DNA from 2 places in the Kitasatospora sp. NPDC056181 genome. Region 2 is predicted to be linked to the other one. Evidence: riboswitches for the same ligand, from Rfam matches in the RefSeq annotation. Region 2 holds a riboswitch; the other holds the start of a gene.
What was found. A riboswitch is a leader RNA that binds a small molecule or an ion and turns the genes downstream of it on or off. The one in region 2 is predicted to bind cyclic di-AMP.
Positions count from the first base shown of each region.

Region 1: it holds a riboswitch for cyclic di-AMP, as region 2 does, so the genes downstream of both, ACFC1F_RS19060 (transglycosylase family protein) here and ACFC1F_RS06555 (NlpC/P60 family protein) in region 2, are expected to answer to the same signal.

Region 1 covers NZ_JBHJUK010000046.1:9,232-13,942, forward strand. Annotated here, with positions in the region: gene eno (phosphopyruvate hydratase) at 135-1,421, opposite strand; gene ACFC1F_RS19060 (transglycosylase family protein) at 1,669-2,562, opposite strand; cyclic di-AMP (ydaO/yuaA leader) riboswitch at 2,568-2,739, opposite strand; gene ACFC1F_RS19065 (cytochrome P450) at 2,966-4,282, opposite strand; gene ACFC1F_RS19070 (SDR family NAD(P)-dependent oxidoreductase) at 4,619-4,711, shown strand, end outside.
Region 2 covers NZ_JBHJUK010000009.1:98,555-103,265, reverse strand. Annotated here, with positions in the region: gene ACFC1F_RS06565 (NYN domain-containing protein) at 1-360, shown strand, start outside; gene ACFC1F_RS06560 (C40 family peptidase) at 571-1,614, shown strand; cyclic di-AMP (ydaO/yuaA leader) riboswitch at 1,941-2,095, shown strand; gene ACFC1F_RS06555 (NlpC/P60 family protein) at 2,106-3,257, shown strand; gene ACFC1F_RS06550 (NlpC/P60 family protein) at 3,484-4,548, shown strand; gene ACFC1F_RS06545 (hypothetical protein) at 4,689-4,711, shown strand, end outside.

The DNA of each region.
Region 1 (4,711 bases), on a different contig from region 2:
CCTCCTGGTCGCGACGGTGCCCCGCCGTCCACCCTACGGGGTGAACGGCGGGGCACCGGTCAGGCTTGCGCCGGCGGGCGCGGGTCAGCCCTCGGACGTACGGCGTTCACCGGTCCTCGGGGCGACCGTGCGCGTCACTCCGCAGCGCGGAAGCGCGGGAAGGCGCCGCGGCCGGCGTACTCGGCGGCGTCGTCGAGGATCTCCTCGATGCGCAGCAGCTGGTTGTACTTGGCGACGCGCTCGGAGCGGGCCGGGGCACCGGTCTTGATCTGGCCGCAGTTGGTGGCGACGGCCAGGTCGGCGATGGTGACGTCCTCGGTCTCGCCGGAGCGGTGCGACATCATGCAGCGGTAGCCGTTGCGCTGGGCCAGCTCGACGGCGTCCAGGGTCTCGGTCAGCGAACCGATCTGGTTCACCTTGACCAGCAGGGCGTTGGCGGTGCCGGTCTCGATGCCCTTGGCCAGGCGGGCCGGGTTGGTGACGAACAGGTCGTCGCCGACCAGCTGGACCTTGTCGCCCAGCTTGACGGTCATGGCCTTCCAGCCGTCCCAGTCCGACTCGTCCAGCGGGTCCTCGATGGAGACCAGCGGGTACGAGGCGACCAGGTCGGCGTAGTACTCGATGAGCTCGGCGGAGGTGAGCGCCTTGCCCTCGAACTGGTAGGCGCCGTCCTCGTAGAACTCGGAGGCGGCGACGTCCAGCGCCAGCGCGATGTCGCGGCCGGGCACGTAGCCGGCCTTCTGGATGGCCTCGGTGATGAGGTCCAGGGCCTCGCGGTTGCTGTCCAGGTTCGGCGCGAAGCCGCCCTCGTCGCCGAGGCCGGTGGAGAGGCCGCGCTCCTTCAGGACGCCCTTGAGGGTGTGGTAGACCTCGACGCCCCAGCGGACGGCCTCGGAGAAGGACTCCGCGCCGATCGGGGCGATCATGAACTCCTGGATGTCGACGTTGGAGTCCGCGTGCGAGCCACCGTTGAGGATGTTCATCATCGGGACCGGCAGGACGTGCGCGTTCGGGCCGCCCAGGTAGCGGAACAGCGGCAGGTCGCTGGCCTCGGAGGCGGCGTGCGCGACGGCCAGGGAGACGCCCAGGATGGCGTTGGCGCCGAGCGAGGACTTGTCCGGGGTGGCGTCCAGGTCGAGCATGGCCTGGTCGATCAGGCGCTGCTCGGTGGCGTCGTAGCCGACCAGCTCCGGGCCGATCTGCTCGATGACGGCCAGGACGGCCTTCTCGACGCCCTTGCCGAAGTAGCGGTTCTTGTCACCGTCGCGCAGCTCCAGGGCCTCGAAGGCACCGGTGGAGGCACCCGACGGGACAGCGGCACGACCGGTGCTGCCGTCGTCGAGGCCGACCTCGACCTCGACCGTGGGGTTGCCACGCGAGTCGAGAATCTCACGGGCTACGACGACATCGATGGACGGCACGAGGCATCTCCTAGCGGAAGCAGGTTCGACTGACGGTGGGTGCTGTCGGACGAACGATTGCGGAGTCGTTACGACCAGAGCCTAACCGCACGGGCTCTCGGGGCCACGCTGACCTCGGTCCCGTCTCAGCGTGTGGCCCTGCTACCCCCCGGTAGTTCACCTGGTTGCCCGACGGAAGCCGACCAGATGCGGACGAAGGGGGCCAAATCCGGCCCCCTTCGCCGAGTCACCGTGAGAGAGGGTGCGCTCAGCCGAGGTTGAGCACCTGTCCGGGCATGATCAGGTCCGGGTCGGCGCCGACGGTGCCGCGGTTGCCGTCGTACAGCGCCTGCCAGCCCCCGGAGAGCCCCTGGGTGGCGGCGATGCCGGCCAGCGTGTCGCCGGACTGGACGGTGTAGCCGTGGCCGGCGTGCTGCTGGGCCGCGGGGGCGCTCTGCGCGACCGGGGCGGCCTGCGCGGCGCGGTTGTCCTGACCCGCACCCTGGCCGGCGTACTGCTGGTAGACGCTCTGGTGGCTGGTCCAGTACCAGTCGCCGTTGCTCTGGTACCAGTACACCTTCGCGTCGGCGTCCCAGCCGCCGTGGCCGGAGAAGTCCGGGGTCGTGGCCTGCTGCTGCCCGTACTGCTGGGCCTGCTGCGCGTGCTGCTGGGCGGCGGGCTTCTGGGCCTGCTGCTGGGCCGGCTTCGGCTGGGCGGGCTTCTGGGCCGGCTTCGGCGCGGCGGGCTTGGCGTCCGAGGCGGTGTCGACCGAGGCCGGGGCACCGCCCTTGCTCAGGCCGGCCTTCTGCGAGCAGACCGGCCAGGCACCCGGGCCCTGCGAGGCGAGGACCTTCTCCGCGACCGAGATCTGCTGGCCCTTGCTGGCCTGGTTGGCCTGCGGCGCGTAGGACGTGCCGCCGTACGCCTTCCAGGTGCTGGAGGTGAACTGCAGGCCGCCGTAGAAGCCGTTGCCCGTGTTGATGCTCCAGTTGCCGCCGCTCTCGCACTGGGCGACCGCGTCCCAGGTCGAGACGGGGGCCGCCGAGGCGCCGGTGGCGGTGAGGATCGGCATCGCGAGTCCGACGCCGGCCACACCGGCGACTGCGATGGCCTTCTCGGCCTGGGTGCGACGACGGTGACGGCCAGTTCCAACGAACAGCATGAATGGGTCCCTCTCCGCACGCCTGCGAGGTGAGCTGTCGGGTTCGGACCGGGAGGTGGCCCGGCCGCGTCGCGCGGAAGGCTCTCTGCCCGCGCGGGCGGCTTCACCCCAAGCCGTGGGGGACGGCAACAAACCTGGTTCCCCCGCCCCTGCCCAGGGGTCTGGTCGGTTTCCCGTGGCACGGCGGGCAGGATTCGGCGTTCCGCGCACGAGGTCCGCAGCTGCGAACTTCAGGGAGGGTAGGCAGATCCTCTTACCAATCACAAGCTCATATCGCCGATATCACACAGAAATTACGGTGAGTGGCCGATCGCCTACCAACGAAGGCGGTATGTCCGCTTTGATGACGGTTCAACCCCCCTGTTTCGGCGTGTCGGAGACGTCCCGTCAGTGTGTCGAGGCATCAGTCCGTGATGTCGGAGGCCCCGGCGGAGGGCTCGTCAGCAGGGACGACGGGCTTCTTCTCGGGAGTGAATTCGACCGGAAGTTCACGAAGTCCACGCATGATCAGACCACCTCGCCAGCGCAGGTTGTCCGGGTTCTCGGCCAGCCGCAGATCCGGCAGCCGGGAGAGCAGGGTGGCCAGCGCCGCCCGCCCCTCGAGCCGGGCCAGCGGGGCGCCGATGCAGTAGTGGATGCCGTGCCCGAAGCCCAGGTGCGGGTTGTCCGCCCGGGCCAGGTCGAGGGTGTTCTCGTCGGCGAACCTCGCCGGGTCCCGGTCCGCCGCCGCGAGCACCACCAGCACCGGGTCGCCGACCGGGATCGCCACCCCGCCGATGGTCAGCGGGCTGGTCGCGAACCGCCAGGTGGCCAGCTCCACCGGCCCGTCGTAGCGCAGGAGTTCCTCGATCCCGGTCTCCAGCAGGGCGCTCTCCCCGCGGGCGATCGAATCCTGCAGCAGCGCCCGCTGGTCCGGGTTGCGCAGCAGGGCGTAGGTGCCGTTGCCGATCAGGTTGACGGTCGTCTCGAACCCGGCGAAGAGCAGGATGAAGGCCATCGCCGCGGCCTCGTTCTCGGTCAGGTGCTCGCCGTGGTCGCTGGCCCGGATCAGGCCGGAGATCAGGTCGTCGCCGAGGTCCGCCCGCTTGCGGTGGATCAGCTCCGCCAGGTAGGCGCGGATCCGCTTCACCGCCCGCCCCACACCACCGCGCTGGCCCCCGCCCTGGCCCGGCCTGGTGTGCCGCACCATCATGCCCGCCCAGTCCCGGAAGTCGTCCTGGTCCTCCGCGGGCACGCCGAGCAGGTCGCAGATCGCGTAGATGGGGAGGGGGAAGGCGAACTCGTGGATCAGGTCGGCGCTGCCGCGCTCCGCGAAGCCGTCGATCAGCCGGTCGGTGAGCTGCTGCACCCTCGGCTCGAACTCGGCCACCCGGCGGGGCGTGAACGCCTTCGAGACCAGCCGGCGCAGCCGGGTGTGGTCCGGCGGGTCGATGTTCAGCAGATGCGTCATCAGGTTGGCCTGGCGTTCGCCCGGGATGCCGACCCGGCCCGTGCTGTGGGCCTGCGTGCTGTGGTGGAGCGGGTTCTTGGAGAGCCGGCTGTCGGCGAGGGCCTGCCGGGCGTCCGCGTACCTGGTCACCAGCCAGGCCTCGACCCCGCTCGGCAGGGTGGTGCGGTGCACCGGCTCGTGCTCCCGCAGCCACGCGTAGGCCGGGTACGGGTCGGCGGCGAAGTCCCAGGTGAAGAGCGGCGGGCGGGCGGAATCGGGCTGAACTGGCATGTGTCGACGGTATCCGGTGGGATCCCCGGGGTCCGGGGGGCGGTTCCCGGAGGTGCGGGGCGTTGGCGGGGCGTCGGCGGGACGTCCGTCCGACGGGGCCGGGGGGCGGTTCCTCGGGGTGTCGCGGGGAGTCGGCGGCGTGTCGCGGGGCGTCGGCGGGGCGTCGGCGGGGCGCCTGTTCGAGGGGCCCTGCCGAAGGGTTCCCGGGCGTGGCAGGCGTGAGCCTGGTCACCTGAGGGGTAATCCCTGTTGCGGAGGGTCAGGACAAGCCTACGATCCTCCCGCAAAGCAACACGTGGGCGCCGGTGCGGAGCCGCCCACAGGGAGGAGCGCACCATGCGGGTCACCGGGGCAGTCGTGGTCATCGCCGTACTCGACGGCGGGTCGGGTGCCGATCTCGCACGCCGCTTCACCGCCGCCGGCGCCGTC
Region 2 (4,711 bases):
GACGGCTACAACGTGACCAAGACCGGCTATCCGGCGCTGCCGCTGGAGCAGCAGCGGATCCGGCTGCTGGGCGGGCTGGCGATGCTGGCCCAGCGCACCCAGGCGGAGGTCACCTGCGTGTTCGACGGGCAGGACCTGGACGTGCCGGTGATCATGGCGCCGCCGCGCGGGGTCCGGGTCCGCTTCAGCCGGACCGGGGAGACCGCGGACGAACTGATCCGCCGCCTGGTGCGGGCCGAGCCGCAGGGCCGTCCGGTCGTGGTGGTCTCCACGGACCGGGAGGTCGCCGACGGCGTGCGGAAGGCCGGCGCGCGCCCCGTGGCCTCGATTCTGCTGCTGAACCGGCTGGCCCGGCCGTAGGCTGTTGCAGGCCCTTCGCGACGGGGATGACGCCTGGTCAGCGCCCGGTTTGCGGTGGTGTGGGGATCTTGTGAAGTCAGGGCGGCGGGCCGGAGTTCACGCCATCGGGGGAGTGGCGCAAAGCCTGGATCTTCACTAGGGTCTGGCGTCAAACCTATTTTCCGGATTCTCACTCGATCGGGTGAGTCCGTTGGAAGAAGGAGCCGGTCCTTGGCCTCCCACCGCCGTCCCAAGCAGCCGAGCCGCGCGCGGGTCTCCGTGCTCACCGCTGCCGCGGCGACCGCGGTCGCCCTGTCCGCCCAGGTCGCCGCCCACGCGGCGCCCAGCCCGTCCCCCAAGAAGGAGGACGTGAAGGCGCAGATCGACCAGCTCCAGGAAGAGGCGGAGCAGGCGACCGAGAAGTACAACGGCGCCAAGGAGCGGGCCGACCAGCTCCGCAAGCAGTCCGACCAGCTCCAGGACCAGGTGGCACGCGGCCAGGACCAGATGACCCAGCTTCAGGGCGGTCTGGCGGCGGTGGCCGGCGAGCAGTACCGCTCCGGCGGCATCGACCCGTCCGTGCAGCTGATGCTCACCTCCGACCCGTCCGGCTACCTGGACAAGGCCTCCAGCGTGGAGCAGGCCAGCTCCAGCCAGGCCGACGCGCTCAAGGGCCTCCAGGACCAGCAGCGCCGGCTGGACCAGCAGAAGGCCGAGGCGGCCGCGATCCTCGCCTCGCTGGACAGCACGACCAAGGACCTCAACCAGTCCAAGGCCGACGTCAACCAGAAGCTCAAGGCCGCCCAGGACCTGCTGAACTCGCTCAGCGCGGCGGACCGGGCCGCCCTGAAGGCCGCCCAGCAGCAGGAGGACCGGGCCTCGCGCGGCAGCGAGCGGGCCGACCTCGGCAGCCTGCCGCAGGGCAGCGGCATGGCCGGTGCCGCTGTCGCCAACGCGATGAGCAAGCAGGGTTCGCCGTATGTCTGGGGTGCCACGGGGCCGAGCGGCTTCGACTGCTCCGGCCTGATGGTCTGGGCGTACGGGAAGGCCGGCGTCTCGCTGCCGCGCACCTCGCAGGCCCAGGGCAACTACGGCACCCGGGTGCCCTCGCTCGCCGAGGCCCAGCCGGGCGACCTGATCATCTACCGCGACGACCGCAGCCACGTCGGGATGTACATCGGCAACGGCATGGTCGTGCACGCCCCGCACACCGGCGACGTGGTGAAGGTGATGAAGGCCGACGCCATGAAGATCAACACCATCCGCCGGGTCTGACGGACCGGCACGCCCGAGGGCCGGGACGCGGCCCTGTGATCCGCGCCACCTCCGGACGGGGGTGGCGTCGGCGTTTCCGGCCGCACGGTGACAAGCGATCAGCTCCGTGTGCGGCGCTGGTCACGCCCGGTCATATTCACAAATGAACTTGGGTATTCTCCCGTCTTTTTTCTGACAAGGATTTGAACGGATCACGGTTCTGTTACTAGGGTCGTGTCTCGAACCACCGCACAGTCGATCACCCAGCCTGGGTGGCGGCGGGGGTTTACCGCCGAGTTCGTCGAAGCAGCGGGACGGGTCGCACGACCTGTCCGACGGGGAGCCCCGTAGTTGGGGCGCTGTGGAGCGGAGCCGGGGAACCATGTTCCTCCGGGGTGAATCGGCGCCAGGTCGGCCGCTGGAGCGGTCGGTGAGGCGTCGTAGGGCACGCTTCCGGCCCGAACCCGTCAGCTCACCCGGTAGGCGGGCGTTGGAAGAAGGAGTCCGCCTTCGTGGCGTCCCATCGTCGTCCCAAGCCTGCCGGCCGCGCCCGGGTCTCGATCATGACCGGTGTCGCCGCGGCAGCCGTCGCCCTCTCCGCGCAGTCCGGCGCCCACGCCGACCCGACGCCGACCAAGGACCAGGTCAAGGAGCAGGTCGACCAGCTCAACGAGCAGGCCGAGCAGGCGACCGAGAAGTACAACGGCGCGCAGGCCAAGCAGCAGGAGCTGCAGAAGCAGGTCGGCGAGCTCCAGGACAAGGTGGCCCGTCAGCAGGCGTCGGTGATCGAGGCCCAGGGCGGCCTCGCCGAGATCGCCGGCGAGCAGTACCGCAACGGCGGCATATCGTCCACCGTCCAGCTGATGCTCTCGTCCAGCCCCGACAACTTCCTGAACCAGGCCGGCGCCCTGACCCAGGCCAGCAGCACCCAGTCCGGCGCGCTGAAGGACCTCCAGGAGCAGCAGCGCAAGCTCGACCAGGACCGCAACGAGGCCCAGGCGAAGCTCGGCGAGCTGGAGTCGACCACCCAGCAGCTGAAGGCGTCCAAGGAGGACGTCCAGGCGAAGCTGGCCAAGGCCCAGGACCTGCTCAACACGCTGACCGAGCAGGAGCGCCAGGCACTGCGCGCGGCCGAGGAGAAGGCCGCCGCCGAGGCGAAGGCGAAGGCGGACGCCGCGAAGGCCGACGCCAAGGCCAAGGCCGACGCCGACCGCGCCTCCCGCGACAACGCCCGCACCGACCTCAGCGGTTCGTCGTCCTCGACGCCGGCGGCGAGCAAGCCCGCCGCGCCGTCCGCGCCCGCCGCCAACGGCTCGCGCGCCGCCGCCGCGATCGCCGCCGCCGAGAGCAAGCTCGGTTCGCCGTACGTCTACGGTGCCACCGGCCCGAGCTCCTTCGACTGCTCCGGCCTGACCGGCTGGGCCTACGCCCAGGCGGGCGTGTCGCTGCCGCGCACCTCGCAGCAGCAGGCCGGCGCCGGGACCAACATCGGCACCAACATCGCCAACGCCCAGCCCGGCGACCTCATCATCTACCGCGCGGACGCCAGCCACGTCGCCCTGTACGTGGGCGGCGGGCAGGTCATCCACGCGCCGAAGCCCGGTGCGGTGGTCCGGTACGAGACCGCCACCATGCTGCCGATCTCGGCAATCGTGCGCGTCTGATCCGCATCAGCCCCGGCAGGCCCGGTCTCCCCTCGCGGGAGGCCGGGCCTGCGGCTTTTCCGGTGGCTCGGCCGAATGTCCGATTGGGAGTCAAATATTCGGGTTGGGAGGGGTTTGGACTCGATCGCCCGGACTCGCTAACGTCTGCCACCGGACTCCCGCTCCAGAGCCGCCCGCCCCCCGGTGCGGCGGCGGGGCCGGGCCGCAGGACAGGAGCCACCGTCGCATGGCCGTGCACCGCCGTTCCCCGCTGTCAGGTGCGCACGCGCTCGCCCGTGCGCTGGTGCTGACCGCGGCGGCCACCACCGTGCTCGGCATGGCCACCGGAGGCACGGCCCAGGCCGCGCCGGGCTCGCCGGACGCACCGTCCGGCCTCAAGGACGTCAAGACACAGGTCGAGCAGCTCTACGACGAGGCCGAACAGGCCTCGGAGCGGTACAACGCGGCGCTCGACGCACAGCAGCGGCTCCAGCACCAGACCGGAGACCTCCAGCAGCAGGTCGCCGTCGCCCAGGACGAGCTCAACCAGCTGCGCGGCGACCTCGCCACGGTGGCCGGAGCCGAGTACCGCGGCGGCGGCATGGCGCAGACCGCCCAGCTGATGCTCTCCGCCGACCCCGAGGGCTACCTCTCCAAGGCCCGCACGCTGGACCAGGCGGCCGAGCGGCAGAACGAGACGCTGCACGAGGTGGTGGCCCGTCAGCGCCGGCTCGACCAGCGCCGCGCCGAGACCTCCGCCAGGCTCGTCGAACTGGACCAGACCCGCCGCGCCCTCGCCGAGAGCAAGCAGCAGATCCAGCAGCGGCTGGCCAAGGCGCAGAAGCTGCTCAACAGCCTGGGCGCCGGTGAACGGGCCCGGATGGCCGCCCAGGACGCCCGCGAGGCCGAGCAGCGTGCCACCCGGGGCACCGACCGGCTCGACCTGGGCACCGCCCCGCCCGCGTCCGAACGCGGCGCCGCCGCGCTGGCCGCCGCCGTGAGGATGATCGGCTCGCCCTATGTGTACGGATCCACCGGGCCCCGCGCGTTCGACTGTTCCGGTCTGATGTACTGGAGCTGGCGGCAGGCCGGAGTGACCCTGCCGCGCACCTCGCAGGCCCAGGCGTACGCCGGCCGGCGGGTCGGCATCTCCGACGCACGACCGGGAGACCTGGTGATCTTCTACCGGGACATGCACCACGTCGGCATGTACGCCGGCGGCGGGGTGATCGTGCACGCCCCGTACCCGGGGGCCAAGGTCCGGTACGAGAGCGTCAACGCGATGCCCGTCGCGGGGGTGATCCGGCTCTGAGCCGGTCCGGCCCGACCCCCTCCTCCGCCGACGCCGGGGCACGCCGCTGCGCGCTGTCCCGGCGCGGTGCGCTGCTGCTCGCCGCCGGCGGGCTGGCGCAGCTCTCGCTGCCCGGGGCCGCCCCGGCGGCACCCGCCCGGGTGGCCGACCACCGGGCCGAGGT